DNA from 4 places in the Bacillus songklensis genome. Region 2 is predicted to be linked to each of the others. Evidence: riboswitches for the same ligand, from Rfam matches in the RefSeq annotation. Region 2 holds a riboswitch; each other region holds the start of a gene.
What was found. Region 2 has a riboswitch for thiamine pyrophosphate ahead of thiC (phosphomethylpyrimidine synthase ThiC). Riboswitches for the same ligand answer to the same signal wherever they lie in the genome.
Positions count from the first base shown of each region.

Region 1: linked by a shared signal. The riboswitch ahead of thiM (hydroxyethylthiazole kinase) and the one ahead of thiC (phosphomethylpyrimidine synthase ThiC) in region 2 are both predicted to bind thiamine pyrophosphate.
Region 3: linked by a shared signal. The riboswitch ahead of ACFOU2_RS11580 (acetylornithine deacetylase) and the one ahead of thiC (phosphomethylpyrimidine synthase ThiC) in region 2 are both predicted to bind thiamine pyrophosphate.
Region 4: linked by a shared signal. The riboswitch ahead of tenI (thiazole tautomerase TenI) and the one ahead of thiC (phosphomethylpyrimidine synthase ThiC) in region 2 are both predicted to bind thiamine pyrophosphate.

Region 1 covers NZ_JBHRZT010000072.1:358,497-366,014, reverse strand. Annotated here, with positions in the region: gene ACFOU2_RS20585 (alpha/beta hydrolase) at 1-810, opposite strand, end outside; gene ACFOU2_RS20580 (hypothetical protein) at 967-1,089, opposite strand; gene ACFOU2_RS20575 (S8 family peptidase) at 1,477-2,424, opposite strand; gene ACFOU2_RS20570 (hypothetical protein) at 2,581-2,712, opposite strand; gene thiM (hydroxyethylthiazole kinase) at 3,351-4,193, opposite strand; TPP riboswitch at 4,254-4,357, opposite strand; gene ACFOU2_RS20560 (MerR family transcriptional regulator) at 4,569-5,540, shown strand; gene ACFOU2_RS20555 (M20/M25/M40 family metallo-hydrolase) at 5,804-7,444, opposite strand.
Region 2 covers NZ_JBHRZT010000072.1:240,968-248,485, forward strand. Annotated here, with positions in the region: gene ACFOU2_RS19990 (LLM class flavin-dependent oxidoreductase) at 1-295, opposite strand, end outside; gene ACFOU2_RS19995 (molybdopterin-dependent oxidoreductase) at 650-1,240, shown strand; gene bluB (5,6-dimethylbenzimidazole synthase) at 2,104-2,748, shown strand; TPP riboswitch at 2,999-3,113, shown strand; gene thiC (phosphomethylpyrimidine synthase ThiC) at 3,250-5,031, shown strand; gene ACFOU2_RS20010 (serine protease) at 5,052-5,222, shown strand; partial or broken gene ACFOU2_RS20015 (glyoxalase) at 6,100-6,366, shown strand; gene ACFOU2_RS20020 (hypothetical protein) at 6,371-6,511, shown strand; gene ACFOU2_RS20025 (methyl-accepting chemotaxis protein) at 6,635-7,518, shown strand, end outside.
Region 3 covers NZ_JBHRZT010000052.1:57,196-64,713, reverse strand. Annotated here, with positions in the region: gene ACFOU2_RS11585 (nucleobase:cation symporter-2 family protein) at 1-627, shown strand, start outside; TPP riboswitch at 928-1,029, shown strand; gene ACFOU2_RS11580 (acetylornithine deacetylase) at 1,134-2,426, shown strand; gene tenA (thiaminase II) at 2,431-3,102, shown strand; gene ACFOU2_RS11570 (ABC transporter ATP-binding protein) at 3,185-3,862, shown strand; gene ACFOU2_RS11565 (ABC transporter permease) at 3,852-4,619, shown strand; gene ACFOU2_RS11560 (ABC transporter substrate-binding protein) at 4,645-5,658, shown strand; gene ACFOU2_RS11555 (GNAT family N-acetyltransferase) at 5,941-6,483, shown strand; gene ACFOU2_RS11550 (hypothetical protein) at 6,741-6,893, opposite strand; gene ACFOU2_RS11545 (type III polyketide synthase) at 7,204-7,518, shown strand, end outside.
Region 4 covers NZ_JBHRZT010000043.1:81,068-88,585, forward strand. Annotated here, with positions in the region: gene ACFOU2_RS10015 (amino acid ABC transporter permease) at 1-245, opposite strand, end outside; partial or broken gene ACFOU2_RS10020 (transporter substrate-binding domain-containing protein) at 229-486, opposite strand; gene thiE (thiamine phosphate synthase) at 587-1,231, opposite strand; gene thiD (bifunctional hydroxymethylpyrimidine kinase/phosphomethylpyrimidine kinase) at 1,228-2,034, opposite strand; gene ACFOU2_RS10035 (thiazole biosynthesis adenylyltransferase ThiF) at 2,052-3,071, opposite strand; gene ACFOU2_RS10040 (thiazole synthase) at 3,068-3,841, opposite strand; gene thiS (sulfur carrier protein ThiS) at 3,838-4,041, opposite strand; gene thiO (glycine oxidase ThiO) at 4,054-5,181, opposite strand; gene tenI (thiazole tautomerase TenI) at 5,165-5,800, opposite strand; TPP riboswitch at 5,996-6,098, opposite strand; gene ACFOU2_RS10060 (YbjQ family protein) at 6,173-6,487, opposite strand; gene ACFOU2_RS10065 (hypothetical protein) at 6,468-6,671, opposite strand; gene ACFOU2_RS10070 (DMT family transporter) at 6,811-7,125, opposite strand; gene ACFOU2_RS10075 (DMT family transporter) at 7,125-7,472, opposite strand.

The DNA.
Region 1 (7,518 bases), 120 kb from region 2:
CCTTAATAAAAACACGATATTATACTCCCAATCCACCGTTGTATCCTTTTTCCCTTGAATGACGAGAACGTTAGCAGCGCTGGGCTCTCCTTTCTCAATGGAGTCATTCCATTTCATTAGCGCTTCTACCCAGCTGAGGGGCACTTTGTCATGCTGGAGGGGATCTTCCCTCATAAACCTCAAAAAGGCTGCATCGGAAGAATTGTTTCGGATCACCCTCTTTAGTTGACGGACAAATAGCCTTAGTGCCTTTATACTGATGGAGGTCGCATTCCAGTGGTATGAACGGACAAGAGGAGCAACGAACACCGCTTTTTGAATCGCGGACGCCTCTTTATCATTCAATATGTAATCAATGGCCGCAGCAGCCCCGGTGCTGTGGGCGACGATATACACAGGAAGAGCTGCTGAAGATAAGTGTCTGCGAATGACTTCCCGAACGCTTTCCACATAAAGGGAAAAATCCGCGATGGCCGCCCTTTCCCCCGTTGATAACCCGTGACCCGGTAAATCAAATGTCAGGACATGAAAGTGTTGTTGAACGAGAAAACGAATCGCCTTACTTAACACCCCCGCATGATCGTAGTACCCGTGAAGAAGAAGAAGATGCCCCTTGAGCTGTCGAGGACGAAAAGACTGAACAAACAGCCGTTCATGACCTATTGGCTCATATCCGCAACAGTAGGAAACATCCTCCGTTGGAAGTTTATAATAATGAACATATCGTTTGATATCTTCATTCATTTCTGATGATTGGCAGGTAAAAACCAGATTTTTATTGTTTCGAATGTTTTCGATGACTTGTTTCATGTTCCACCTTTTTTATTTGTTTAGTTTATTTACTTCCGTCGCATAGGGCATTCGTAATTGGTTCCCATTCCCTTTAATAATAGTATATCCTTCAGAAAGGGTCGGAAAATTCCGATAAAATAAAGACCCTCTCCTTGTTCAGGGAGGGTCAATTCATTAATGGGGGCGCGATTTTTCCGCTTTTTTATTAGCAGGATTAGCGGCCAGTTCTTGTGAAAACTCGGTAATTGCTTTTGTGTTTTGTGCGCCTGCTTTTGATCTGCGATTCCGTTTTGTCATGATGAAAACCTCCATTCATATTAAATATGTAGGATTCCCTACATATTTAATATGCACCTGTTGTTTCGGTCCGTTTCATGGTTAAAATCCCCTCTTATGAGCTGATTTTTTCTTACAAGTTTTTCTTTTAGAACATAGTTTAATTAAAAAAAACAAAAACCTCTTTTTAAAAGCAAAAATGGAGGCTCTTGCAGAAATCAATGAGGTCGTTATTTTAATTGTTCAAGCGTTGAAAAACCCCTCATTTTCATATGGACAGTAAAAATGCTTCAAACGAAAATGAACCGTCTAGGAAAGCACTCAACGGAATTCCCATGACGGTCCTTTTTCAGGAGACCGGCTCTTAGGTAGAATGAAGCCCCAGGAACCGGTCTTATTTCTATATGATTAAACAGTCGTGCGCTTCATAGTCGAGGAGAAGAGTTTCAACACCCCATTCCCCTGCTCATTTCTGCTGGAATCAATGGGAACCGTTCTTTTAATTAAAGTCCCGTACAATTCGGACTCAGTCATTTTTTTGCCGGACGTTCTTTCGTATTGCTCCAATAATAAGGCTGCTGCGCCGGATACATGCGGGGTTGCCATAGATGTTCCGGATAGCTTCGCATACTCCCCGTTTAAATAAGTTGAGAGAATACCCTCACCCGGTGCGACCAAATCTACTTCTAAATTCGAATTGCTGAAATCAGAAATCTCTCCTTGCAGATTGACCGAACCGACTTGAACAACCTCTGGATAGGATCCCGGATATTCATATTCATCACTTGTATACTCCCCATCGCCTGCATTCCCGGCTGCGCAAACAACAAGGATGTTTTGAGCCACCGCTCTCTTTATAGTTTCATGAAGAACCGGATCATCCACACTGCTGCCAAGCGACATGGACATAATACGAACTTCTTCTTGGTTTGGTCCTCTCCAATTGATCGCATAATCGATTGCCTCCGTTACCGCTTCAAGCGTTCCTTCTCCCGATTCAGTTAACACTTTCAACACGAGAAGTTTTACTTTCGGTGCTACGCCGACCACCCCTTGGTTGTTTTCGATGGCTGCAATCGTTCCGCAAACATGGGTTCCGTGACCATTGTTATCAGAGAAATTGTCTACATCACCGTCATAATCTGTCGTAAAGTTATATCCTCCGATAATTTGTGACTCAAAGTCCGGATGATTGACATCACATCCTGTGTCGATGACGGCCACTATAACCCCATCGCCGCTTGCTCCATTTTCCCATAATTCTGGAGCCTCTACGAACTGCACTCCTTGCGGTATTTCCGTTGTCTGTCTCACCAAAGCTTGTACCTTATAAGGAATTAATTGAATGTTTCCCATATGCCATTCTCCCTTCCATTTTTTTAACATAACATACATTCCAGCATTATCCCGTTTTCTTCAAGAAAATGTCATAAGGCAGTGGCAAATAACGGTATCTTTTAGTGAGAAATTGATTATAATAGACGTATAGCAAATAATGTGATGACGTTTTCTTTATAAGAAACGTCTTTTTCTTTTTGTTTTTTTCTTCATTTCATTAATATTTTTGATCCCTATTGTGATTGTGGTAAATATGGTGGCACCTAAAGCAAACAGTTGCAATAACTGCTCAAACCACCCAAACACATTATCCCCTCCTTTCTATACAAAAAGGTCCTATTCCGATGTTCGTAACACTGGATAGGACCTTTACTTGTTTAGTGGAAAGTATTATAGGATAAATTTGGAATGTATGTCTTGTACTCATTTTAGCATGCCCAACATGCTGATACAAGCATTATTGTAAGAATAGGAAAAAGGATATATCCCCAATTATCAACTCAAAACTATTTTCCTGACATAATTATAATTATATCGTTAAGTTCCTTTACACAGGTAGTTTCAAGCTATGTTTCATAATTGATTGAGTCGTATTTGTATCCACTAAAAGTGGAAAAACCGACTTTTTCCTATTCAACATTTTATGTTTCATTTCCTCTTTTAGATGATCATAATTTTTCGAGACTTTTCACCTTGTTATATCGATATGCATTTTTAAAGCCAAGCTTTAATTTTTTCATTTAGAACATAGTTCAATTTATTAAATTCAGGTGAATAACGGGAGCGACAGGCATTTTTGCAGATGTTGCCATCTTCATTGATGATTTTCTTCCTTGTTCAGCGCAATCAAAGCGGCTTGATTTCTGGCATTTAACGCATATCATCCTTTATTACTTATTTTATGCTGTCGAGTGGCAAAGAAAAATAAACAAGAGACTTGCCATTCACGACAAATCTCTTTCCCAAAAATTCAATGCTTTTTCTGCCCTATTTATCTTTCCTCTTTCCATGAGGTCCTCAACTGTCACAGTAGCCAACTGATTTAAAAACTCGACTTGGAAACTTCCCGGTCCATGATGAGCCGTTTTCTCTGCCGCTATTTCCGCTGCTGTTCCATAATACACAAGCGCGGAGATTGAGGCAGCCATTAAATCGATTGAAACAGAAGCGAAGGCACCGATCACCGATGTTAATAAACAACCCGTTCCAGTCACTTTCGTTAAAATGGGATGGCCATTTTCGATGAGGACGGTTTGTTCACCATTTGAAACGACATCATCTTTTCCTGTAATGACCACAAGACAATCGAGTTGTTTTGCCGCTGTTTTAGCAAGGGTCACAACATCTCCCACTCCTTCTCCCGCGTCTACCCCTTTTACTTCCCAGCTTTCACCGATGACATTTGCAATTTCACCGGCATTCCCTCGAATAATGGAAATCTTAAGCTCTTTTAAAAGCTTGCGGGCTGTTTGTGTACGGTACGGAGTGGCTCCTGCCCCAACCGGATCAAATACGACAGGAACGCCGTGTTTATTGGCCGATTTTCCGGCAATCATCATCGCCTCTACTTCTGTTTCATTTAAGGTTCCAATATTTAATACGAGCGCTCCGGCGATTTTGGCCATGTCTGCAACTTCTTCTTTTGCATAAGCCATCACCGGTGAAGCACCGAGTGCGAGCAGCCCGTTCGCTGTAAAATTGGTCACCACTGTATTGGTGATGTTATGTACAAGCGGATTTCTCTCCCTTACCTCTTGCAGCAAGCGAATAATCGTTTCTATTTTCACCTTGATTCCCCCTTATTAAAATAAAAAAGCTACTCCAATGGAGCAGCTTTAAACACATTATTTAAAACAACTCCACTTTCCTACGCTGGCATCACCCAGATCAGGTTCCAAGGGTCCGGGATGAACATTCCCGTCTCAGCCGTGCGGCTCCCCTAGTGGCTTTCCATCCTATTCATTTCCATTTTACTATACTACGAATTTCAGAAACTGACAACATCCACACCCTTGCCAAAGAAACGCTAATTCCGTCTTTTTTTGATAACCTTTGTCGCCTTGCAGGAAAACGAAGGAAGTTATGAGGAATAGAATTGATTAACAAAATATTCCTTAATTCATTCTATTAATGACTGGTGTTGAAAGGTTGGGTGGTCGTGAATGCAAACATATACAGTAGGAAAACTCGCTAAAAAATTAAATGTTCAAAAACGAGTGATTTTACAATGGGAAGAAAACTATTGCGAATTTCTCGAAGTGACACGCGGACCAAACAATACGCGTATTTTTACAGAGAATGATTTACAATTGTTACGTGAAATTAAACAATTGACTTTTCAAAATATGGGAAACGACAAGATTATCGAACACCTTCTTCAGAAAGCGGCAAGACCCGAAGAGAGCGCCAAGCCTTCTGAACAATCGTTAGCCTCAACGGACTCAGATGTTGAAAAGGTAGAAGGAAAAGTCATTCAAACGGTTCAACACTATAAAGACGTGTTTGAGGCATTTGAAAGCTTCAAACGAGATTTGCTTCAAGAAGTACGGGACGAAATACGAAATGAAGTGCGAACCGAAGTGTTGCAGGAAGTGAAAAAAGAAATTTCAAAAGGTACAGGACAAACCGTGGAAAAGGTTGAAACGTTTGCTTCTTTTGTGAAAAAATCTTCGGAGCAAACGGCGAAAGAACTGCGCCAAATTTCGAAAGAAGCAGAACAAACAGTCAAAACAGTTGAAGATTTTACTTCTTTTATGGTCAGGTCTTCAGAACAAACGTCGAATGAACTACAAGAAATCTCAAAAGAAGCACAACAAACAGTCGAGACAATTGAAGCCTTATCTACCATCTTAACAAAATCGTCTCAACAAACCGCAAAAGACATTCATCAAATTTCAAATCGCCTCAAAAAAAATAGCTCGTTAGCCTCGAGCGAGATTAAGGAACTGATTGAAACAATGAATCAGGAACGTGAGTACTACTTACAAACACTCGAACAAGAACGCCAATTCTACCGTCACGATATTACCGAACGTGAAACGATCTTCCGCGATTTCGTTCAAACCTTCCGTGAAGCTGCCGCAGCCCAGCAGACAAAAGCAAAAAAATGGTGGAAACCGTGGAGTCGAGTTTGATTTACGTATGAAGACAACGAAAGGACCCGTCATGAAAATCCAGCAAAATCAGAGGATTCCATGACGGGTCCTTTCAGTAAAGATCCACTTTTGTCATGGATTAGAGACTTATGGGACAACCTCTTTTAAATGAAGAAACCCTGTATCAAGAAGAATGACCAAGTTATCTTTATACCGTTTGCCCGCTCTTTCTTATACGGATCCCTTGACGAAACTGCTATTCAGTGAACTGTCTATTTCTCCTGCTTTTGGATTAACAACCCTTATCCTTTATCGCTAAATACTGTACACACCAATTTCTCCAACATATCCTTTAATTTCACGAACGCATAGTCCACATGCAGCCGTTCTGTTTGTTGATGCGGATCACGGCCAACGGGACCAAAGTTTAATACAGGAACATCCAGTTGTTTCAATTCGTGAAACGGAATGCTGTATGTTTCACCCCAGACAGGGACGTTTCCGGTATAGGCAGTGACTCCGCTCAGCTCTTCTTTTAACCCGACATAACTCAAGTCTGAAATGCCATTAAAATAATGAAGCGAAATGAGGGGAATATGGTATGTTTTTTGCGCATATTCGGTCATTTCTTCCCTCAACTGTTGGATCAGTGGATGACCGCTTGTTTCCACTGCCGGGTAAAAAGGAGGAGCAAAAAACAAAATGATCATCGGCCCCAGTTCATTACACAACATGGCGTACTCATCGACGAGTTGGATGGAAAGCTCCCTGTCACTCATTCCCCCGCTTTTCTCCCATACTTTTTGCTCCAATGCCTCGATATGTTCTGTTCCAAACGTTAAAACCGCATAACTTCGCAATTGTTCAAACGTATACACGCTGACGCTTATCGTTTTATCAATTGATTCTTTCCAGTGTAAACGAGCATATTCTTCCACTCGTTGATGATAAAATCGTTCAATCTTTTCAGCGGCTTTTTTCGCTGTTTCCAACAGCATATCCACCGTTTTTTCAATCGAACGCTCCATCAAAAGTAAATTGTATAAACTAACCGATCTGTGTGGAATTTGAACAGAATAATCGGTTTTTAAATCTTTTTGCAGCTGTGCTGTCGGGGGCGGACTCTCTTGGAACGGAGCCATTTCACAAAAATTCGTATTTAGCTCCATTTCTGTTGTTACCATCGCGCTCATCAATGCCGCATTCAGCCCTGAGAACGGTTCACCTACATGCATTTCCTGCCCGTAACATAAAAATCCCGGCAATATTTTCCCTATCGATCCTGTATACATGTAGTAATTTTTATCCCCCGGATAAAGGGAGAAGGTCGGCTCTGAATTCAGCACAAGCTCATATTGGAGGTCATATTCCTTTGCCATTTCCACTAACACCGGTACGGCAGTACGCATACCGACAGAATTCACCTCTTCATCCGGTACCGTTAATAATAGAAGATTTCCGTCAAACTTTCCTAAACATGCCTGCTCAATGAGCGCCATATGGATGGCCAGTCCGCATTTCATATCCATCGTTCCGCGTCCAAACAGCCATTCACCGGATTCCAGGTCTTCTTGCACATGAGAAGGATATTCTTCTTTTCGTTTTTGCATCAATTCCGTTAATACCTTTGGATAAAAAGCATACTCTTTCAGCACTCCATAATCTTCGACATCGACGACATCAAAATGACTAACTAAAACAATCGTTTTCCGGGCGTTTTCTTTCTTATGAAGGGCTGTAACGAAGTACCGGCCATCGCCTGTGGGATGAAGCTGCAAATATTCGGGATGGCCCTGGAAATAGTTGAGTTGCGTTAGCTTACCCACCACAGTTTTTGCCATCTCGATTTCAGCGTATGTACCGGTTATACTTTTAATGGCAACTAATTCGCATAATAAATCTATCAGTTGGCTTTTTGATTGCATTTTCTCTTTTCCTCTCATGACCGCTCCCTCCCTTTCATATACTTTTAAAAGCCTCTCTCACTGAGCCATCTAAAATAAAGTTGATATTGTTA
Region 2 (7,518 bases):
CAATCACCAGGGGAGCGTGATTGGGCAGCATGATTCCGCCAGAGCCCACTCGGATTTTTGATGTGCCGGCTGCCACATGGCCAATGACGACAGATGTCGCCGAACTGGCGATACCGGGCATATTATGGTGCTCTGCCAGCCAGTAGCGGTTATACCCCCATTTTTCAGCATGGCGTGCAAGATCAAGTGTATTTCGCAACGAATCGGAAGGACTGCCACCGACCACAATCGGAGAAAGATCAAGCACGGAAAATGGAATATCACTTAGTCGTTTTCCGTTTACATTTACAGACATATTTTCATCTTCTTTCTTTATATAATGATAGATGCCTATGGGGACAAGCTTTTCACGTTTTTTATTCTTTACCCGTTCCCCCTTAAAAAAGCAACTATATTTTATCAATTTTTTTTGATGTTTTAAAATATAACGACTCGATGACAGAAACAGCTGGACGAAGTGAAAGATATACATTCATGCGGGTATCGTGTAATTTATTATGTTTAAAGCGTTAATCAACATACTCCGGTTATAAGGATTCAGATTAGAAAGAGCCTGGCTTCAATATGTTGCATCCCAAACGGCTAATGGGTATCATTTATGTTAAAAAGCACCATCTATAGAAAGTGGTACAAGAAAGGATGAAGCAAGATGGGAAACAAGCTGCCTCCCGGTCAATTTGAAACAGAAAATTGGCCCATTCTGCATCAGGGGGATGTGTACGAATTCAGTGAAGATACATGGAATTTCAGATTATTTGGTGAAGTGAAGGAAGAAGTCTCCTTATCATATTCAGACGTGATGAAGCTGCCAAAGACTGTATCCACCATTGATATGCATTGTGTCACGACATGGTCAAAATTCGGGACGACGTTTGAAGGAATCGCACTGCGTGAGTTGGTGAATCTAGCTGAGCTCAATGAGGGTGCAAAATATGTCAAAATATACGGCTACTATAACGGCGATCCGTTCGGATATTCAGCAAATATGCCGCTCGAACCATTGTTAGGGGACGACGCTTTGTTTGTTTATCGGTGGAAAGATCAGAACCATGAGTGGGAGGAGATTACCCCGAAGCATGGTTACCCATTACGTTTGATTCCGCCGGCCTCCTTCTATTTATGGAAAGGCACGAAATGGGCTTCCGGAATTCGATTTATGAAAGAAGATGAAGCAGGATTTTGGGAAGAATTGGGCTATTCCATGACAGCCAATCCATTCAAAGAGGAACGTTACCGCTGAATAAACAGGATGACGAAGCGATTCTCACTTAGCATTTGTGCCTGTGTCACTACCCGGACGTTGTCGAATAAATCGACAGGATGCTGGAGGTGGCAGGCACTTTTGTTAGGGATATTGAAGAAACATCCAAAAAACAGGCTATCTCGATTTACAGGGATGGCTCCTTCTCATCAAGAGGTATTACATAATTTCTTTCCAAGAGTGACAAAAAAGAAGAGTAGTAGTGAAATGGTTGACCGAACAAGAAAGCTTGTCATCTTTGGATGTGGAATAAAATGAATAGATTTCCTTCATGTTTGATGTTGTTTATGTGGTCCTGGTCACCAATCCATACATATTTCATTTTTCTTCTCCTTTCTATCTTATAACCAACATTAATAATACTGGCAGAAACGCTTTAGCCTTCTTATAAATGTATCGTCAAAAAACATGTTCATTTCGATTTCTTTCATAGCCGCTCGCTTTCTTCTCTTGGAAAATGATTTGCTTTTTTCAGTGTAACATTTATCGGTCGGGATAGGAACTTTTGATCATTTTTTAACTCCTGTTATAGAGCCTTCTTTTTATCCCGCTCTAACGGGCAGTAAGACCCCCACCTCAAAGTTCAGGGGAACAAAGAGGCTTAGGTGGGGATAACTGCCCATAAGAACCCGATAAGTTCAACTAACGATCAGTGGGGGATGAACGAAAACCCCCCACTGATGGAAGTTTCCTATATTCGCATTTTTTGTTCGATCTCCTTGAGCATCTTAAAAGGTTCTAAATAATGTAGCATGGACCGCTGTTGTTCATGTTATATTATTTGTGTGAATTTATATATTTTTATATAGCAGTATTTAAGAATAGAATAATGGAGGAGAACTATGTTTACTAAAGAAGAAAGGGAAGCAGTATATAAAGCTATATATAGCAGAAGAGATATTCGAAGTTTTTTGCCTAACCCCGTTCCCGTAGAGACCATACATAAAATATTAGATGCTGCTCATCATGCCCCTTCGGTAGGATTTATGCAGCCTTGGAACTTTATTTTAATTTCTTCTCAAGAAATCAAGGAACGTCTGGCTTGGGCCGCTGATAAAGAGAGAAGGGCACTAGCTATTCATTATGAAGGGGAAAAAGAAAATAAGTTTCTTAGTCTCAAAATTGAAGGTCTAAAAGAAGCTCCTTACACCATTTGTGTAACATGTGACCCAACTAGAGGAGGTTCACACGTATTAGGACGCAATTCCATTCCCGAAACCGATATTCTTTCAACTGCCTGTGCTATTCAGAATATGTGGTTAGCGGCTTGTGCGGAAGGATTAGCAATGGGATGGGTTAGTTTTTACAAGAAAAATGATATTCGCGATATTTTGGGAATTCCCCCCCATATTGATCCAATTGCTCTTATGTCTATTGGCTATACAGATCAATACCCGGAAAAACCGCTTTTAGAATTAGCGAATTGGGAAAAAAGACGATCCTTAAATGATCTTATTTTTGAAAATAAATGGGGATACCGAAAATGAAAAGACTCGTGCTCTTTCCCTTCCTTCATTCTTGAACTGACCGGGTTCGCTCAATAAGCTAAAGTTGAAGGCTGATCGTATCTTTATACATTTGGAGCCATAAGCAGAACAGGAGAAAGACAGAGCCTGTTTAAAAGTTTTCCAAGGCGGAATCAATGTGATTGACAACACGGCCTGAAAAAATATAGGTAATTAGAACTATTTACAAGTTTGAATGCGAGAGTCTATATTTAATTTGTACAATTTAAAATGTTTAGACTAGGGGTGTCCAATAAGTTGGGCTGAGAGAGAAACACGATGAAGTTTCTTAACCCTCAGGACCTGATCTGGTTCATACCAGCGTGGGGAAGTTAGAATCTACTGAATCAATAATGACGTGTGGTCATTGTTGCGTGCATACTAACATCAGCCGGGTCTTAAATATAAGATCCGGCTTTTTCATGCTGTAAATGGATTGGATTTTGTTCTTTTTCATCATCTTAAAAAGGAGAGAATGAAATCATGGTGAACAATTCAGTAAATGACATGAACCTTTCAATCATGTCTAGTTTTTCAGGAAGTAAAAAAGTTTATGTCGAGGGGTCTAGACCTGATATCAAAGTTCCGATGCGCGAGATTCGACTAGAGCCAACAACCGGATCATTTGGTGAAGAGGAAAATCCGCCTGTACGTGTCTATGACACTAGCGGCCCCTACACGGACTCTGATTATTCCGTTGATATTCGTAAAGGTCTTAGCCCTTTACGCCGTAACTGGGTTCTTGAACGCGGGGATGTAGAAGAATATGAAGGCCGTGAAGTAAAACCTGAAGACAACGGCTATAAAAAAGATGATCCCCGGGCTAATTTAGAAATCTTTCCGGGACTAAAACGAAAACCATTGCGTGCAAAAAAAGGGAAAAATGTCACCCAATTACACTATGCACGTCAAGGGATTATTACTCCTGAAATGGAGTTTATCGCCATAAGAGAAAATGTTTCTCCCGAATTTGTTCGAGATGAAGTAGCACGGGGGCGTGCGATTATTCCTGCTAATATTAATCATCCGGAAAGTGAACCAATGATCATCGGGCGCAATTTCCATGTGAAAATTAATGCGAATATTGGGAATTCAGCTGTCACTTCTTCCATTGAAGAAGAAGTCGAAAAAATGACATGGGCTACCCGCTGGGGAGCAGATACCATGATGGATCTCTCTACCGGTAAAAATATACATACAACCCGTGAATGGATTATTCGAAATTCTCCAGTACCGGTTGGAACAGTTCCGATTTATCAAGCCCTTGAAAAAGTAAACGGAATCGCTGAAGATTTAAACTGGGAAGTTTTTCGCGATACATTAATTGAGCAGGCGGAGCAAGGCGTTGATTATTTTACCATCCATGCGGGCGTGCTTCTGCGCTATATCCCGTTAACTGCCAAGCGCGTGACAGGAATTGTATCCCGGGGCGGTTCCATTATGGCTCAATGGTGTCTGGCTCACCATAAGGAAAACTTCCTTTACACTCATTTTGAAGAAATCTGTGAAATTATGAAGACTTATGATGTATCTTTCTCTTTAGGAGATGGTCTTCGTCCCGGCTCCATTGCAGATGCAAATGATGAAGCGCAATTTGCAGAATTGGAAACACTAGGTGAACTGACAAAGATTGCCTGGAAGCATGATGTTCAAGTCATGATTGAAGGACCAGGCCACGTGCCTATGCATTTAATCAAAGAAAATGTAGATAAGCAAATGGAAATTTGTCAAGAAGCTCCATTTTATACACTCGGGCCTCTTACAACAGATATTGCCCCTGGCTATGATCATATTACTTCGGCGATTGGCGCTGCTATGATCGGCTGGTTTGGTACAGCGATGCTTTGCTATGTGACACCGAAAGAACACCTTGGACTCCCGAATAAAGAGGATGTCAGAGTAGGGGTTATCACTTATAAAATCGCCGCCCATGCTGCTGACTTAGCAAAAGGCCATCCCGGCGCCCAAAAACGAGATGATGCCCTTTCAAAAGCAAGATTTGAATTTCGCTGGCGAGATCAGTTTAATCTTTCTCTTGATCCTGAAAGAGCCATGGAGTACCATGATGAAACCCTTCCGGCTGAAGGGGCCAAAACAGCCCATTTCTGTTCGATGTGCGGCCCGAAATTCTGCAGCATGAGAATTTCGCAAGATATTCGTGATTTAGCAAAGGAAAAGGGTCTTGGCTTCGAATCTGTTATTGATGAGGGATTGAAAGAAAAAGCAAATGAGTTTAGAAAGACCGGCGGCGAAATCTATCAATAACGGCAGGGAAGGAGAGTTCGATGAATCGGGTGATCCAGATTAAAGAAGAAATGAAACAGTTGGAAACTCAGCTTGAACAGTTAAAAAAAGAGCTGAACCTTCTACAAACCAATTGTGACCACGAATTTAAAACTAACAATTATATACAAGAATGTACAAAATGTCATTTAATTGAGAGCCTAAATTGGTAGCAATAAAGACGGTATTCATGGGAGATAACATAGAGTTTTTTTTGTCAAATCAAATTCGATTAATGGTTCCAAAAGAATATTCTTAAGATTCAGGTATTTAGCCTCATTTATCACTTGGATTGGAATCATATTGTAACACCCAAAAATGAGCAAAGGTGTTTTCATGATTATGTTACTTTATCTTTAAGAATAGTAAGACTTAGTTGATTTTAATGTTCGATAAAAAAGTAATTGATTGAAGTAGAGGGTAACCAAACTAGTTGAACATTTTCCTGATTCTATATCGCTGCATCGGAGAATAGCGGTCAAATAAAAGCTGAACCGCTATTCTTTTTTTCATAAGGATAGGTTAAAGAAGAGTGGTGATATTCTTCTTGAACGAACGGGGCATTAGTGAATAATAAGAACAAAAACATTTCATTTTGTTTCATAAACTTATCAATCGGGTGAGGCACAAACCCTGCCCAGGGCACTACGACAATAAGTATCCGCGTTTTTTACAGTGCAAAAAATTTAAAAATGGATCTTGACAAACTTTGGATGAATACCATATAAATATCTTAAATTAATAATAAATTAATTCGAGATAAAATAATTAAATATGATAGTATGAAACTTCAGGAAGAGAAAAAAGAAATCATGAAATTTTTGAAAAAAATCGGCTATCAGACAAAAGAGCTTTAATTTTTTTGAACAATATCTTGAATTGAAGAATAATTAATAAAGAGTAATAGGGGATTCCTATGTCAGAAGCAGCAGGATGGTATAAGAAACATTTCTCATGAGAAGATATTTTCTTATGTTGAAATGACTGATTCTTGAATTTATGGGGGAATAGTAGAACCGGATAGTGATTTGTTAAGTAAAAGAGAGTCATGAAATTGTGAGCCGATATGGTAATCAGGCGCTCTTTATTTCACTGGCGGATACCATCATCATATTGGTTTAAATACGTGGAATGGTGTAGGGGCACCCTCTCCTTTACCAAACAGTGTCGGACTAAAGTGGTTTTCACTGGTCCTTCCAAGCGAAGAAGCGAGAAATAAAGTCGTACGGCAGCTTCTTCAAATGGATGCATGGGTAACGGAAGAAAATGGAGTGGTTCTAAGATCCTTCAGGCAATCACATTCAATTATGGGTCTGACGAAATGAAGGAGATATCTCATGAATGGAATATTCCGGGCGGCGGGAAAGTGATTGCGCAAATGCCATTTGGCAAACCGGCTGCTCCAGCTGGCGATAAGGAATTCAGACCGCTGAAAGAACGTGTTAACTTCTTTAAAAAATGAATCATAAGGCATACAGAAAACTGTGTGCCTTATTTTAATGGTCATATTTTACTATTTTTTCTCCCTGTTTCCTGGTATAATTTAGAATCGGAAATTTTATATGACATCTTAGGGAGGAAAATCATGCGTATTAAGACCAAACTTATACTTGTTATTTTAATTTTAGTTTTATCTATCTCAATAGTTGGAGTATTAGCTGCATGGTCTTTATATGATAATGTAGAAGAAAATAATAATTTTGACAAGTTGATGGAAATGCAAACAATATCAAAACACATTCAATATCGTCTGGCAGGACTTTCGAACGATGAAAGGGCTTTGCTTCTTACAGGCGACCAAGAGTTTTCTATGGAAATGAAAGAAAAGTCGAGTGATATAAAAGTCCAATTAAACAAATTACGCCAGTTAACAAGTACATCTTCAGATAAAAAGAAAATTGATGAAATTAGTCGAAATTATGAGGAGTATTGGTCTCAAAGCCAATTAGTTATGAGGACAATTGCGATAGATCCTAAAAAAGCGAAAGAAATCCATTTTGGGGAAGAGCGTAGAATCCGTAAGGAAGTGCTGGATCCTTCCTTTGAGAGCTTTGTTGATAAATTAGATAAAGAGGCTACATATGCTGATAACAGAATTAAAGCCCAATCCAAAATAAGACAGACCATTTTGGCGGTAATTACTATTGTCGCAACATTGTTTGGCCTAGTTTTAGGAGCAATCCTTCTTAAATCCATATTAATTCCTTTAAATCAGTTAAAAGAGCAGATGAATGATATATCTATTGGTGACGGTGACTTGACTAAGACAATCAATGTAAAAAATAAGGATGAATTGGGAGAGGTGGCTGATTCATTTAATCAGTTCCTTTCTTCACTAAGAGAAATGATAACGCAGATAAGTTTTTCTTCTCAACAAGCAGCAGCATCGTCGGAACAGTTTTCAGCTAGTGCCGAACAAACCAAATCATCTTCGAATCAAATAGCGAATAATCTTCAACATATCTCATC
Region 3 (7,518 bases), on a different contig from region 2:
ACAGCCATTTTAACCATGTTGCTTGTTGCCATTGTAAGTTTGGTGGAATCAACTGGTGTTTATTTTGCACTAAGTGATATTTGTGAACGCAAATTAACGGAAAAAGATTTAGAAAATGGGTATCGTGCAGAGGGATTGGCTATTATCCTAGGAGGATTGTTTAATGCATTTCCGTACACGACATATTCCCAAAACGTCGGTCTTGTTCAATTATCGGGTGTCAAAGCACGAAATGTCATTGTTGCAGCAGGAAGCTTATTAGTGCTGCTTGGGTTCGTTCCGAAAATTGCTGCCATTACGACCATTATTCCGAATCCGGTACTTGGCGGTGCCATGGTCGCGATGTTTGGAATGGTCGTAGCATACGGAATTAAAATGTTAAGTACAGTGAACTTCGCTTCTCAAGAAAATTTATTGATCATCGCTTGTTCCGTCGGAATGGGATTGGGCGTAACGGTCGTTCCCGATTTGTTTGCCAAATTCCCCCCAAGCCTCCAAATCCTGACGGCGAACGGAATCGTAGCGGGCAGTATTACGGCGATTGTATTAAATATTGTGTTTAACATTTTAAAGAAAAAAGAAAAAGTAACGAATGTAACAAACATGGTAGATCAAAAGGTTTCCTAAAGCGTAACCTTTCCTTAGTATTTATCCAACATATTCACGTATAAAATACGTTAAAACGTCGTCTGCATTTTCTTCCTTTTTGGTGAGAATTTGGAGGTGGCGTTTTTTTTATCAATTGATTAAGTGAATCTCATTGTGAAATAAAAAAGTGAATGAGGATCCAAAAATTTGCAGATACCTTCACCGGATAACCTTTTTGCCCTCATATTGAATTGGGCACCACTTAGAGAAAATGTATTACTTTACAAATATTTATTCTGTGCTATAGTTTTAAATATATTTTGAATTTAATATATGATCGAATCACACTAGGGGGGCCTATGGCTGAGATGGAACTTTTGTTCTAGACCCTTTGAACCTGATCTGGATTATGCCAGCGGAGGGAAGTGGGACGAGCTATTTATGTCAGCCTCATTTTTGGGCATGAATAATTCAACCCATCCATTTCTCCGGAAGTGAGTGGGTTTTTATTTTGTAAAAAATGCGTTTTTAAAGGGGTAAGAAAAATGAGAGCAGTATCTGGGGATTTATTTGAACGGATTTCATATGAAGTGGATGCAAGAAAAGAAGAATTAATCGAACTACTGACCAAACTAATCGCGTTTCCAACGGTAAGTCCACCTGCTCGAAATACAAACGATGTGCAGGAATTCATCAAAGGCTATCTGGAGGAATTGGGATTTAAGACGGATAAATGGGATGTTTATCCAGGGGATCCGAATGTTGTAGGGATTTTGCCGGGGGAAGCTTCCGGGCAATATAATAGCCTGATTGTAAACGGGCATGTGGATGTTGCGGAAGTTGGCGATGATAAAGAATGGGACTCCTCTCCTTTTGCTGCACATATCAAAGATTCCTATATTTATGGTCGTGGTGTTGCCGATATGAAGGGTGGAATCGCGGCATCGCTACTCGCTATTAAACTTTTAAAAGAATTAGGTATTACCATAAAAGGGGATCTTCAATTTCAATCGGTTATCGGTGAAGAAGTGGGCGAGGCTGGAACGCTGGCTTGTACAGAGAGGGGCTATACGGCAGACTATGCTGTCATCGTCGATACCAGCGATTTACATATTCAGGGACAGGGCGGCGTCATTACCGGTTGGATAACGATTCAAAGCAAAGAAACCTATCATGATGGCCTGCGGAGGAAGATGATTCATGCGGGTGGCGGCGTAAAAGGGGCTAGTGCGATTGAGAAAATGATGAAAATTATATCCGGCCTTCAGGAACTGGAACGCCACTGGGCTGTTACAAAAAGCTATGAAGGCTTCGCACCTGGCAGCAATACCATCAACCCTGCCGTCATTGAAGGAGGCAGACATGCGGCGTTTGTGGCCGATCGTTGCGCACTGTGGGTTACGGTTCATTTTTACCCAAATGAAGATTACGAAGAGATTATCAATGAAATTGAACAGCATATCAATGCTGTGGCGGAAGCCGATCCGTGGTTGAGAGAGAATCCGCCGCAATTCACATGGGGAGGAAAATCGATGATTGTTGATCGGGGTGAGATTTTTCCTTCCTTGGAGATTGATCCTGAGCATCCGGGAATTCGCCTTTTAGCCCATTCGTATGAAAAACTATTAGGTCAAAAACCGACAGTTGGAATGTCCCCTACTGTTACCGATGCAGGATGGCTGGGCCGAGCCGGTATTCCGACGGTCATTTTTGGGCCGGGAAAATTAGAGGATGCCCATGCAGTAAATGAGAAGGTTGAAATTCGTCAATTATTAGATTTTACTAAAGTTTTAGCTGCATTTATCGCTACCTGGTGTAACACCAGAAAGGAGGAGTAAAGAGTTGAAGATTACGGAAGTTCTTTTTGAAAAAGTAAAGGAAATCTGGGACAAAACCCATCAGCATCCTTTTGTCGTGGGGATGGGGAAGGGGGATTTACCTGTCGAATCCTTTATCCGTTACATGAAACAGGATTACGTGTTCTTAATCGATTATTCCAAGCTTTTTGCTTTAGGTGCCGTGAAGGCAAAAGATATCGAGACGATGGCTGCTTTTGCCAAGCTCCTGGATGAGACCTTGCATGGGGAAATGGATTTGCACCGCCAATACGCAGAAAGGTTTGGAATTACCAATCAACAGCTTGAGGAAACGAAGCCAACTCCAATCAACTTAGCCTATACACGGTACATGCTGAATGTGGCTCAAAATGGTTCACTCGAAGAATTAATTTCTGCGCTGCTGCCTTGTATGTGGAGTTACTGGGAGATTGGCAAAATGTTAGCAGAAAAATATCCAGGCTCAACCGACCATCCTTTATACGGTGAATGGATCAAAATGTACTCTTCCAGTGAATTCGGTTCATTAGCTACCTGGCTTATTGATTTATTGGACCAATTGGTCGACGGGAAACCAGAAAGGGAGTTGCAAGTCATCGAAGAACATTTTCTAACGACATCTCGGTTTGAATATCTGTTCTGGGATATGGTCTACCAAGGGGGCGAGTGGCCTGTCTAGTTCGCCATTATTATCAATAAAAGAACTATCGTATTCTTTTCCAGGCGAGGAGAACTCCAAGTCCATTTTTCAAAGCATCTCAATGGATGTGGAGCCAGGGGAGTTTGTCTCCGTAATCGGGGCGAGTGGTTCAGGTAAGAGCACGCTTTTTAAACTAATTACCGGACTACTGGAGCCTGACCAAGGACAAATTTGGATCGAGGGGCAACAGTCTGGAAACAGATTAGGGAAAGTCGGCTATATGCCGCAAAAGGATCTGCTTTTACCATGGAGGACCGTAATAGACAATGTTTTGCTTCCACTTGAGCTTACGAAGAATAAAAAACAAGAAAAGATTGAGGAAATCAGAAAATGGTTGTCCCGGTTTGGTTTAGCCGATTATGAAAAAGCTTATCCGCATGAACTATCCGGAGGAATGAAGCAGCGCGTTGCTTTTTTAAGAACGATTATGACGGGCAGAGACCTTTTATTATTAGATGAGCCGTTTGGCGCCCTCGATTCCCTAACAAAACACAATATGCACAGTTGGTTGTTGGAATTATGGGGAGATTTACAAAAGACGGTACTTTTTATTACCCATGACCTAGAGGAAGCGATTCTACTAAGTGATCGGATTTATCTACTGCCTGGCGAAGGCAAACGAAGGGTTAAAGAAATGAAGGTCAAACTGCCAAGGCCAAGACGTTCGGATCTAATTTATCAATCAGAGTTCATTGCTATGAGAAAAGAATTGGAGTTGCTGATTCACAATGAAAAGTAGATTGAAAAAATGGACAGGAGATTACGGCCTGTTTATATTGGTCGTATTTCTTCTTGTAAGCATCTGGGAATGGATTGTACGACATGGGATGATCCCAACCTTTATATTGCCTTCTCCATCATCCATCTGGAAATCATTAATGGAAAACCGGCAACTTTTGTTGGCGGAGCATTTACCCGCTACCCTTAAAGAGGTGTTGATTGGTTTTGCCCTGTCCCTTATTGGTGGAGTGGTACTAGGAGTGGGCATGCACTTTTCCCGGGCATTGGAGAAGGTACTTTATCCATTTCTTGTCATTTCACAAACAGTACCGCTTATTGCGATTTCTCCGATTTTTATCATGTGGTTCGGCTATTCGATATGGAGTAAAATTGCCGTCACCATTTTAACGGCATTCTTTCCGATCGTCGTTAGTATTTATGATGGGCTTAAAAACGGGGGAGAGGAATACCGTGAATTGTTGTTGACGATGGGGGCGAATCGTTGGCATATTTTTAAGAAGGTCCAGGTACCGCTCGCATTGCCGGTCTTTATGTCAGGATTGAAAATGTCTATCGTTTATTGTGTCGTTGGAGCGACAATTGGAGAATGGCTGGGTGCCAGTGAAGGTTTGGGGTACTTCAGCCGGCGAATGTCAGGGAATTTACAGGCGGATGCCGTATTTGCCTCCATATTTTTGCTTTCATTACTCGGTATCGTGCTCTTTTTATTAATAGGCTTAATAGAAAAGCAATTATTGAAAAATAAAATTCGCTAAAAAGAAAAAAGGGAGTAAAAAGGGAATGAAAAAAAGTTTTTTGGTCATGATTAGTTTATTTTTACTGTTATTAAGTGCTTGTAGTGCAGGAAATAAGGATAACCAAGCCAGCACTAAGGAGAATTCCGCCGCTAACGAGAAAGCCCAGAAAGTTACTTTAATGTTAGACTGGTATCCAAATGCTGTGCACTCCTTACTTTATGTAGCACAGGAAAAGGGATATTTTAAAGAACAGGGCTTAGATGTCGATATTAAGATGCCTGCTGATACAAACGACCCGTTAAAACTAGTTGCGGCGAACCAAGTTGACATGGCGGTTAGCTATCAACCACAGGTAATTGTGGCACGTGGAGAAAATATTCCTGTTCAATCGTTTGCGGCTCTTGTTCGCCACCCGCTCAATCAATTAATGGTCCCTGCTGATGGTCCCGTTAAATCGCCAAAGGATTTAGCAGGAAAAACAATCGGATATCCTTCCATTCCACTGGATGAAGCAATTGTCCAAACGATGGTGAAATCCGATGGCGGCGATCCGCAAAAGATTAAAATGGTCGATGTTGGCTGGGATTTGATTCCTGCAATGGCAACGAAAAAAACAGATGCTCTTATCGGTGGTTATATCAATCATGAGAAATTGTTGCTTGAAAAAGAGGGTCACCCAATGCTTGCTTTAAATCCAACAGAATTTGGCGTTCCTGATTATTATGAATTGGTATTGGTTTCCAGTGAAAAACAACTGAAAGAGAAACCGGAAGTGTTTAAGAAATTTATGGCAGCCATTACGAAGGGACAAAAATATGTTCAGGATCATCCGGAAGATGGTTTGGCTATTTTATTGGAGCATGAAGACAAATCATCTCCACTAGATAAGGATGTGGAAACAAAGAGCTTACAAATCCTTCTCCCACTTATGGATGCAAAGGATAAAACATTCGGCTATCAGGATTCACAAACATGGGAGAATGTTGCTAAGTGGTTACATGATAATAAAGTGGTAAAAACCGAAATAAATGCTAAGGATGCATTTGTGAATTTTTAAGTCTATAGAGCGGCAGGGATCATCCAATATTTGGATGATCCCTGCCGCTTTTTTACTGCTTGAAATAACATTTTTCCATGCGTATCATTCGCGGATTTAGCCTTTGATCGTTCATCATTTTGGGGTGTTAGTTGAACAAATCGGGCCTCTTATGAGCAGTGTGTTCCTTCACTTAACGCAGCTTGAAGCGGGGGGCACTGCCCGTTAGAGCGGATAAATTTTTAAAGAACGCTAACACTAACAATACAGAATGGACGAAGTTGAAATGGAGTGGAACGAAACATGACAACTGCGATGATGCAAACTGTGATATTCGAAGCGAAAAACGGGAAGATGGTGACGATCCGACCGGCTCAAGAGCGTGATGCAGAACAAATTACAACCGCCGTTCAGGAGATTATTGAAGCCGGCCAATATATTCAAAAAGAAGAGCCAGGAACAATAGAAGAAGAAAAAAGGTTCATTCGCTCTGTTGAGAAGAAAGAGAACATGTACGTTGTAGCAGAAGTCGACGGAGAAGTAGTCGGAATCGCCCGTGTATTGCGCGGAGATTTACAAATGAAGCATCATACGGGAATGTTCCGTACATGGCTGATTTCAAAAGCGCAAGGAATGGGGATCGGGAAGCGGTTCATGGATTATACACTCAACTGGTGCCGTGAACAAAAGCTTCATAAACTTTGCTTAACGGTTTTTGCTTCCAACCCTATCGCATATGAGCTCTACAAAAAAGCTGGCTTCCATGAAGAAGGTGTCATGAAGGAGCAGGCAAATTTAAATGGCGAGTATGTTGATGAAATCTTTATGGCAATCTTCTTTGATTAATGAACAAGACAGTTAAGCATTTCTTATTGAAAGGACCCGGTCATGCCCAGTCCCCGATTTGTTCAATCTGCCGTGCGGGTTCATGACAGGAGGGGGGGGCTGACCCATAAGTTCAAAAAAAGATCGGTTTTATGTTTTATGCAAAATGGACCGTCAATCAAAATCCTTGGTATTACTGGATTTATATAACGGTCCATTTTGCATGGAGTGACTCAAAAGGGGTGATTTTCCCCTTTTGAGTCACTCCCCTCTTTATTTTACTTGTTCTCATCAATCATGACGGGCAGCTCCGTCTCACCGCGGGTATTGTCTTTAAAATGAACAGGTTCTTGACCGGGCTTTTTCCCCAGATACGGTGATTTATGCTCTTCAGAAAGTTTTGCCACTTTTGCGTGATTTTCATTTACCATTACAATCTCCTCCTTATTTAGGCTTAATATGTTCGAAAGGAAGAAAATCATACAAAAGGGACGGGATAAAGATTTTATTAAGTTCTCAAATTTATGGTTAACCGTTCATCTTTGAATAAGAGACCTCGATATTATTTGGAAGATATTGTTTATGGAACGAGTAGTGATTTGCGTTATAATAAAAGTGCACAACAAATCACTCCTTCAAAACGGAGGCTTTCCCGACTTTTTGGGAAAGCTTTTTTTGTTTCGTATAAATTTTCCGATCCTCACAAAAATTATAATGAATGTTGAAGTCGAGGTGAAGATAGTGCCTAAAATCGTATCGATTGGAATGGGGGTTCCTCTTTTTGAACTAAAGCAAGAAGAAACGGTAAAATTTGCCCGCCGGCTGTTTTCTCAGTCTTTTAAAGACATTGAACGTTTATTAACGGTGTTTGTAAATGGAGAAATCGAAAAGCGGCATTTTGTTAAAGATTTAGACTGGTTTTGTGAACAACATTCATTTGAAGAAAAAAATAATGCCTTTATTGAAGCAGCCATAGAGCTCGGTACAAAAGCAATCAATCAATGTTTACGTCATGAGGCCTATCTTAAACAGCCCATTCCTTACGAGGAAATCGAT
Region 4 (7,518 bases), on a different contig from region 2:
AGTAAAGGTGTACCGCGAATAATGGAAACATACACACGTGCAATTATGTTCAATGCTTTTATAGTTGATAAGCGGGCAAGCGCTGTTAATACAGCAATGATAATTCCTAAAACGAAAGTAATAAGCGTTAGCGGAATCGTATATTTAAGAGCTCCCTCTATCATCGGATAAAGGGAACTCTTTGCAATTGTTGTGAGGTGTTCTAAACGTTCTGGATCTTGAAAAATATTATTTAGGAGATACATCTTCACCAAACCACTTTTCAGAAATCTTTTTGTATGTTCCGTCTTCTTTCATTTCTTTTAACGCTTTATTTACTTCTTCTACTAATTTGCCGCTGTCTTTTCTAAACATTAAGCCGCTTTCCGCCGCATCTTCTGCTTCGTCCGCAATTTTAATTGGTGCGTTCGGCTTTTGTTTTGTGTAATCCAGTACTGATAATTTGTCATTAATGGTAGCATCTACACGTTTAGAAGCAATCAATTCAGTGGACGTAGAGCATAGCTTGCGGAGCTGGACAATAAGAAAAGCACAGCAAGCTATGCTTTCTTGCAGAATGAAAAAAGCTGCCAGCGGCAGCTTTTTATCATTTTGATGCATCAATAATTGCTCTTAATTCTTTCGCTGATTGCCGAGGAGATTCTTGCAGTGAAATTGCTGAGATTACAGCCACCCCATCAGCACCAGCCTCTATCACTTCATGGGTATTTTGAGCGTTTATCCCCCCGATTCCCACAAGAGGAAGCGTTAACCCGTGAGCCCTTATAGCTTGGATGACATCAGGGCCGCTTACTTCACGAATATCTTCTTTTGTCGTGGTGTAAAAGATGGGCCCAACTCCAAGGTAATCTGCTCCTAATGCTTCAGCCTGTTTAGCTTCCTCAACATCGTGAACGGATACTCCTAAAATCTTATTTCCGATTTTCTTTCGTACAAACTCGATTTGTTCATCTTCTTGACCAATATGAACACCGTCTGCTTCAATTTCGATCGCCAAATCTACATCATCATTGACAACAAACGGTACACCATGCTTTTTACAAATATCCTGCAACGCTTTGGCTAATCTTTTCTTTTCTTCCCCTTCCAAACTTCCCGTTCCTTTTTCCCTAAACTGAAAAATGGTCACTCCGCCTTCAATCGCTTCTTCTACCACTTCTTCTGGAACGCTCTGGCAATTTGGGCTTCCCATCACAAAATATAAAGCCAACTGCTCTCTTAACTTCATCATATCATCACTTCCTGTTTTCGATAAGCCCAATGGTTAGTCGGCCCATGCCCGCTTCCAATATTTAATGTGTGTTTAATGGCAGCATGAACAAATTCAGATGCTGTGTCAACTGCCTGTAAAACGGAAGCTCCTTTAGCTAATTCAGCCGCGACACATGCTGAAAACGTACAGCCGGTTCCATGTGTGTGTTTTGTAGCAATGCGCTCATGTGTAAATTCCGTAAACCTTTGCCCATCATACAGCAAATCGATGAGTTCATTTGTATGTGAATGTCCGCCTTTAATAACGATATGCTTGGCGCCTAAGTCGGATAAGTATTTTGCCGCTTCCTTGCGGTCTTGCATTGTTTCGATTTTCATCCCCGTTAACTCTTCTGCTTCGGGAATATTCGGCGTAACCACATCACATAAAGGCAAAAGCTTTTCCTTTAACATGTTTACTGCACTTTGCTGCAATAGAGAGGCTCCTCCCTTTGCGATCATGACCGGGTCTACCACCACATTCTGTAAGCTGTGTTCTTCTATTTTGTTCGCCACAAGCTCAATAATCTCAGCACTAAACAACATCCCTGTTTTAAGCGCAGAGGGACGTAAGTCAACAACAACAGAGTCTATTTGTGCCGCGATGGCCTCCGGCGAAAGCGGGTATACACCTTGTACCCCTGTCGTGTTTTGGGCCGTAACGGCCGTGATGGCCGACATTCCAAACACAAGGCGCTCCTGGAACGTTTTCAAGTCTGCCTGGATTCCCGCTCCGCCTCCGCTGTCAGAACCTGCGATCGTTAATGCTTTTGCAATGGTCATGTTTATCACTCTTCCTTTTAACCTAAATAACGATGATACAATGTTTTTGCTAACATTATATCATTTGTTCCATGCACAAACACACGGCCATCCTTAAATAAAACAAGACGATGTTCACCGACTGTGAAAGAAACAAGATACGGGTTTTTTTCTACTTTCCCATGTTGTTTTTCTAGCAGCTGTGCGGTCTCCTCCAAATGCCGGTTTTGTCCATAAGGAGGACGAATCTGAACCGTATTTCGTCCGCATAGAACCGCTGTCTTCACTTGGTTGTCATACTGCAAAAAAGGATAAGTTGGATTCGTGCCGCATGATGGACAATCCATTCTCTTTAGCTTCTCTACTGCAATCATCGTATGTTGATTCTTCCATAAATCGAAAGAAACCAGCTTGTGACGTAATGAATCTTCATCTCCTACCATCAATTTTATGGCTTCAGCTACTTGATAGGCGACAACCATCCCGACAGCAGGGCTGATAATCCCTGCTGTATCGCATGTTAAACCATTCATCGGAACCGTTTCTAATAAACACGATAAACACGGTGTCTTCCCCGGAATAATCGTATAACTGAGGCCGTAACTTCCTACACATGCTCCGTATATCCATGGAATGTTATATTTTTGTGCAAGGTCATTGATGACAAAGCGGGTATCAAAATTGTCCGTTGCATCTATGATGACATCTACGTCTTTTAAAAGTTCCTGTAACTCATTTGCATTGGCATCCATTACATGGACATGTATGTCAACCGTAGAGTTGATGTTCTGTAAGCGTTGTTTTGCCGCAATCGCTTTCGGGACCCTCTTCGCTGCATCTTGCTCACTGTACAACTGCTGGCGCTGCAAGTTGCTCCACTCTACATAGTCACGGTCCACAATCGTCACCTTACCGACTCCTGCACGCACAAGCGCTTCAGCGCTGCCTGTACCTAACGCTCCTGCACCCACAATCAGCACATGCTTCGATTCAATTTTCTTTTGGCCCTCTTTTCCAATCGGTGCGAATAATTCTTGGCGTGAGTAGCGCTCAATCAAACGACGCTCATTCCTTCGATTGGGCTGCTTGCTGTTGCATAACGTTTTTTCGGTATTCTTCCTGATTCGTAAGCAAGACGGCCAGCTTCGATCGCAAGCTTCATTGCTTTTGCCATACTTACAGGATCTTTCGCACCGGAAACTGCTGTATTCAGTAATACTCCGTCAGCTCCCAATTCCATCGCCAGTGCGGCATCAGAAGCCGTTCCAATCCCGGCATCCACGATGACGGGTACATTTGCTTGTTCGATGATGAAGCTAAGGTTAAGGGGATTGATAATGCCTTGCCCGCTCCCGATCGGTGAAGCGCCCGGCATAATTGCATGAACTCCCAACTCTTGCAATCGACGAGCGAGTACGACATCATCTGACGTATAAGGCAAGACAATAAATCCTTCTTTCAATAACTCCTCGCTCGCCTTCAAGGTTTCGACAGGATCAGGAAGTAATGTTTTATCACAGCCGATAACCTCTACTTTTACCATGTCGCAAAGACCAGATGCTTTTGCGAGCTTTGCAATGCGTACTGCTTCTTTTGCCGTTTTGGCTCCGGCTGTATTTGGAAGCAGCGTAAATCTATGAACCTCCAATGCTTCTAATAAATTGGGCTGTGAAGCATCAAAAATATCCATTCTCCTTACCGCAAATGTTAAAATATTCGTTTCAGATGTTTCTACCGCTTGTTTTTGAATGTCATAGCTCGTGAATTTTCCTGTTCCCAACAACAAACGAGATGTGAATTCATATGGACCAATCTTTAACATGTTCAACCGCCTCCTACAAATGATACAAGTTCAATATGATCTCCATCTTTCAGCTTTGTACTTGCATGTTCTTCTTTTTGCAAAATCTCTTCGTTTAATTCAACAATGACAACACGATTACCGAGTTGGTAAAATTCCAATAACTGCTCGACCGTTTCGACTTCTTCAGTTATTCGCATCGTCTCTCCATTAATGATCAGCTTCATGTAATGCCCCCTTTATGTATGGATGTGGTGCCGATTCGCTCGAAACGCTTCAAGAAAATACGGAGATACCGGTCTTCCTTGAATGAGATCAGCCATAAAGATTCCTGTTGCAGCACTTAATAAAATGCCATTCCGATAATGCCCAAAGGCCATATACAATCTTTCATACTCCTCGTGCTTTCCTAAATACGGCAACCCGTCAGCCGTTTGCGGTCTCAATCCTGCCCAATGCCGCTCGAATACCGCCTCTCCAATAGATGGAACAATTTCCTTTGCCTTTTGTAAAAGATGCATGACTCCATGTACTGACACATCCTTATTAAAGGAATGAGGGATTTTAGTCGCTCCAATGACAATGCGTCCCCCCGTTTTTGGGACAAGATAAAACCCTTCATCCAAAAAAATGGTGCATTCTATCACTTTTTTTCTTGTTGTAACAGATATACACTCACCTTTCACGGGATAAACATTGCATTTTGGCAGTAAACCGCCCATTAGCTGTTTAGCCCATGACCCCGTTGTCACGATGACCTTGTCGCTGTGTATGACTTGATTGGCAGTGATTACTCCCTTTATTTGATTTTCTACATAAATAAGAGAGCGCACATCACAATATTCATTTATGATCGCACCATGATAGGAAGCAGCCAATGCAAGAGCTTCCGTTAATTTGGCAGGATTCAGTTGACCGTCATTCGGTATGTACATTGCTCCCGCGAGAAATGGTGATAGTCGTTCTTCCTGTTCGACTGCCTCTTGTTGTGTCAGCCAGGTCACATCCCTATCCCATCTTTGATGCTGCTTTACTTTTTCTCTTAGCAAAACTGCTTCTTGCTGAGATCGGGCGGGTTTTAGCACTCCTTTTTGAATGAGTTCTACATCGATTCCCGTTTCCTCTTTTAACTCTTCCACCAATTCAGAAAACTGACTGCGGCTTTGTAAAGCAAATTCCAATAGCGGCCCTTCCTCATCAATTTCTGCCTGGGCGCCTAAAATACCGGCTGCTGCACTTGAAGCTTCACTGCCGATTTTATTTCTTTCTAGCACCATAACTTTTACTCCATTTTTCGCCAATTGATAGGCGATCGAGCAACCGATGACCCCGCCGCCTACGACAATGACATCAACATGTTCCTTCACACAACTCATCTCCATTTTGTAAAAAGAATTGATAACGCTTTACAGCTTCTGGCGGATCATCCGATAAAAAAACCCCGGACATAACTGCTATTCCGGAAACACCTGTCTGCTTCAACTGTTGCATATGCTCCGGACGGATACCTCCGATAGCAACAACCGGAATTGAAACAGCCGTTATAACTTCCTGCAGTGCCGGAATCCCTCTAGGCGTCTGTCCCGCTTTAGACTGGGACGAATAAATATGACCGTATAAAACGTAATCTGCTCCCTGTTTTTCTGCTAAACGAGCTTCCCCTACAGAGTGAACAGATTTTCCAACCAGCAAAGAAGGAAACCTCGATTTAACTTGTTGGACCGGAAGACTGTGATAAGCTAATTGAACTCCAAGCGCGCCCATCGCATAGGCAACATCTACACGGTCATTGACAATGATTTTAGAAAGGGGGACATCATAAAGCTGCAACCGCTCCATAATTTGGACTAATTCACTCGCGGTCTTTGTCTTTTCCCGTAAATGAATCACATCAACATGACGATGAATAGCTGCAATAACCTTAACAAGCTCTTCTTGAGACTGTTTTCCTGTGGAAATAGCATGAAACGCAAATGATTTTTTCATTTTTCAAGCCTTTCATATAAAGTGAAACTTCCATCAGGGGAAGTACTATCCCCCTGATGGTTAGTTGAACTTATCGGGCTCTTACGGACAGTTGCTCTTTCCCGAAGATCACCAGAGCTTAACGACCGTTAGAGCGGGACAAAATAAAAACCCACTCTGCACGCAGAGTGGGTTAAATATAACAACTACAACAATATCGTTACGCCACCACTTCCCTACGCTGGTATAATCCAGATCAGGTTCAAAGGGTCCGGAAGTATTTCCGTCTCAGCCCATAAGGACTCCCCTAGTGAATTTTCGGATTATTTGGTTTTTACGATTTTAGTATAACACACTTGATTTTTTTTACAACCAGTAAATATGCAAACGAACTTACTCAACATAGACAGCTGTGCCATAAGCTATAATTTCCGAAGCATTTTGCATCACACTAGATGTTTCCAGCCTTATCGCAATAATAGCGTTTGCTCCTTTGTGCTGCGCATCCTCCACCATACGTCCGATTGCTTGCTGACGGGCTTCATCCATCATCTCCGTATACTCTTTAATTTCTCCTCCTACAATCGTCTTTAAGCCTGCCATAATATCTTTACCGATATGTTTTGACTGCACGGTACTTCCTTTTACAAAACCTTTTAACTCTTTAATTTCTTTTCCCGGCACGAAATCAGTAGTCACGATAATCATGTTCATCTTCCTCCTTCTTTTCTTTTTTCCGTTCTATCATTAGAACAACTAATAACAATACTAATCCTATTCCATAGATGATAAAAAATCCCAACGCTTTTTGTTTATCGATAAAAAGCAACACGATGCCTGCCAATTGCCCAACGATGGCTATGATGAAAAAGATATATTTAAGTAACTGCACAACATGCTCCTTTTCCAGTTATGATACCTTTTATGTATTTCTTCCCCTTTTATGTCATATCCTTCTATTATTCATGTTTTTTATATTTATTGGTTATGCTAATGAACAACGATGGAGGCTTAACTTAACCGCACTCATATCAAGAAACCAATTTTAACCCTATAGCCGTAGCAAGAATTAATCCGATAAAGAAAATACGGCGCCGATCTTTAGATTCCCCGTATTGCACCATCCCTAAAATCGCACCGCCTGATGCCCCTATTCCTGTCCAAATCGCATAGGCCGTTCCCATCGGCAACGTCTTCATGGCAAGCGACAGAAAGAAAAAGCTTGCGGCAAATCCGGTGAGTAACATTATAAGCGATATACTGCTGCGATCTTGATGCCATTTATTAATCATCGTAACTCCAATCATTTCAAACATTCCTGCCAATACAACATACAACCAAGCCATTATGATTCATCTCCTTCCGAACACGACTGCGGCTCTTTCGTCACCAGTTTCAATCCCACCACTCCAATAAGCAGTAAAAGAATAAAAAACACTTTCGCCAATTTAAAAGGCTCCCCGAAAAACACAATCTCGGCAAAAACGGTACCTGCTGTTCCCATTCCAACGAATACCGCATATACAGTCCCTATCGGCAATGTCCGGCCAGCCATAATCATCATATAAAAGCTAATAAAAATGGAAATCACCGTTCCAATCCATTCCCATACGTTATCAGCATGCTTTAACCCTATCACCCAAAACACTTCAAAAAAGGCTGCGATGAAGACTTTTAACCAGTTCGAATTCATTTTCATTCTCCTTTCTGATCCTTCTTAGTATTTGCCAAAAAACATA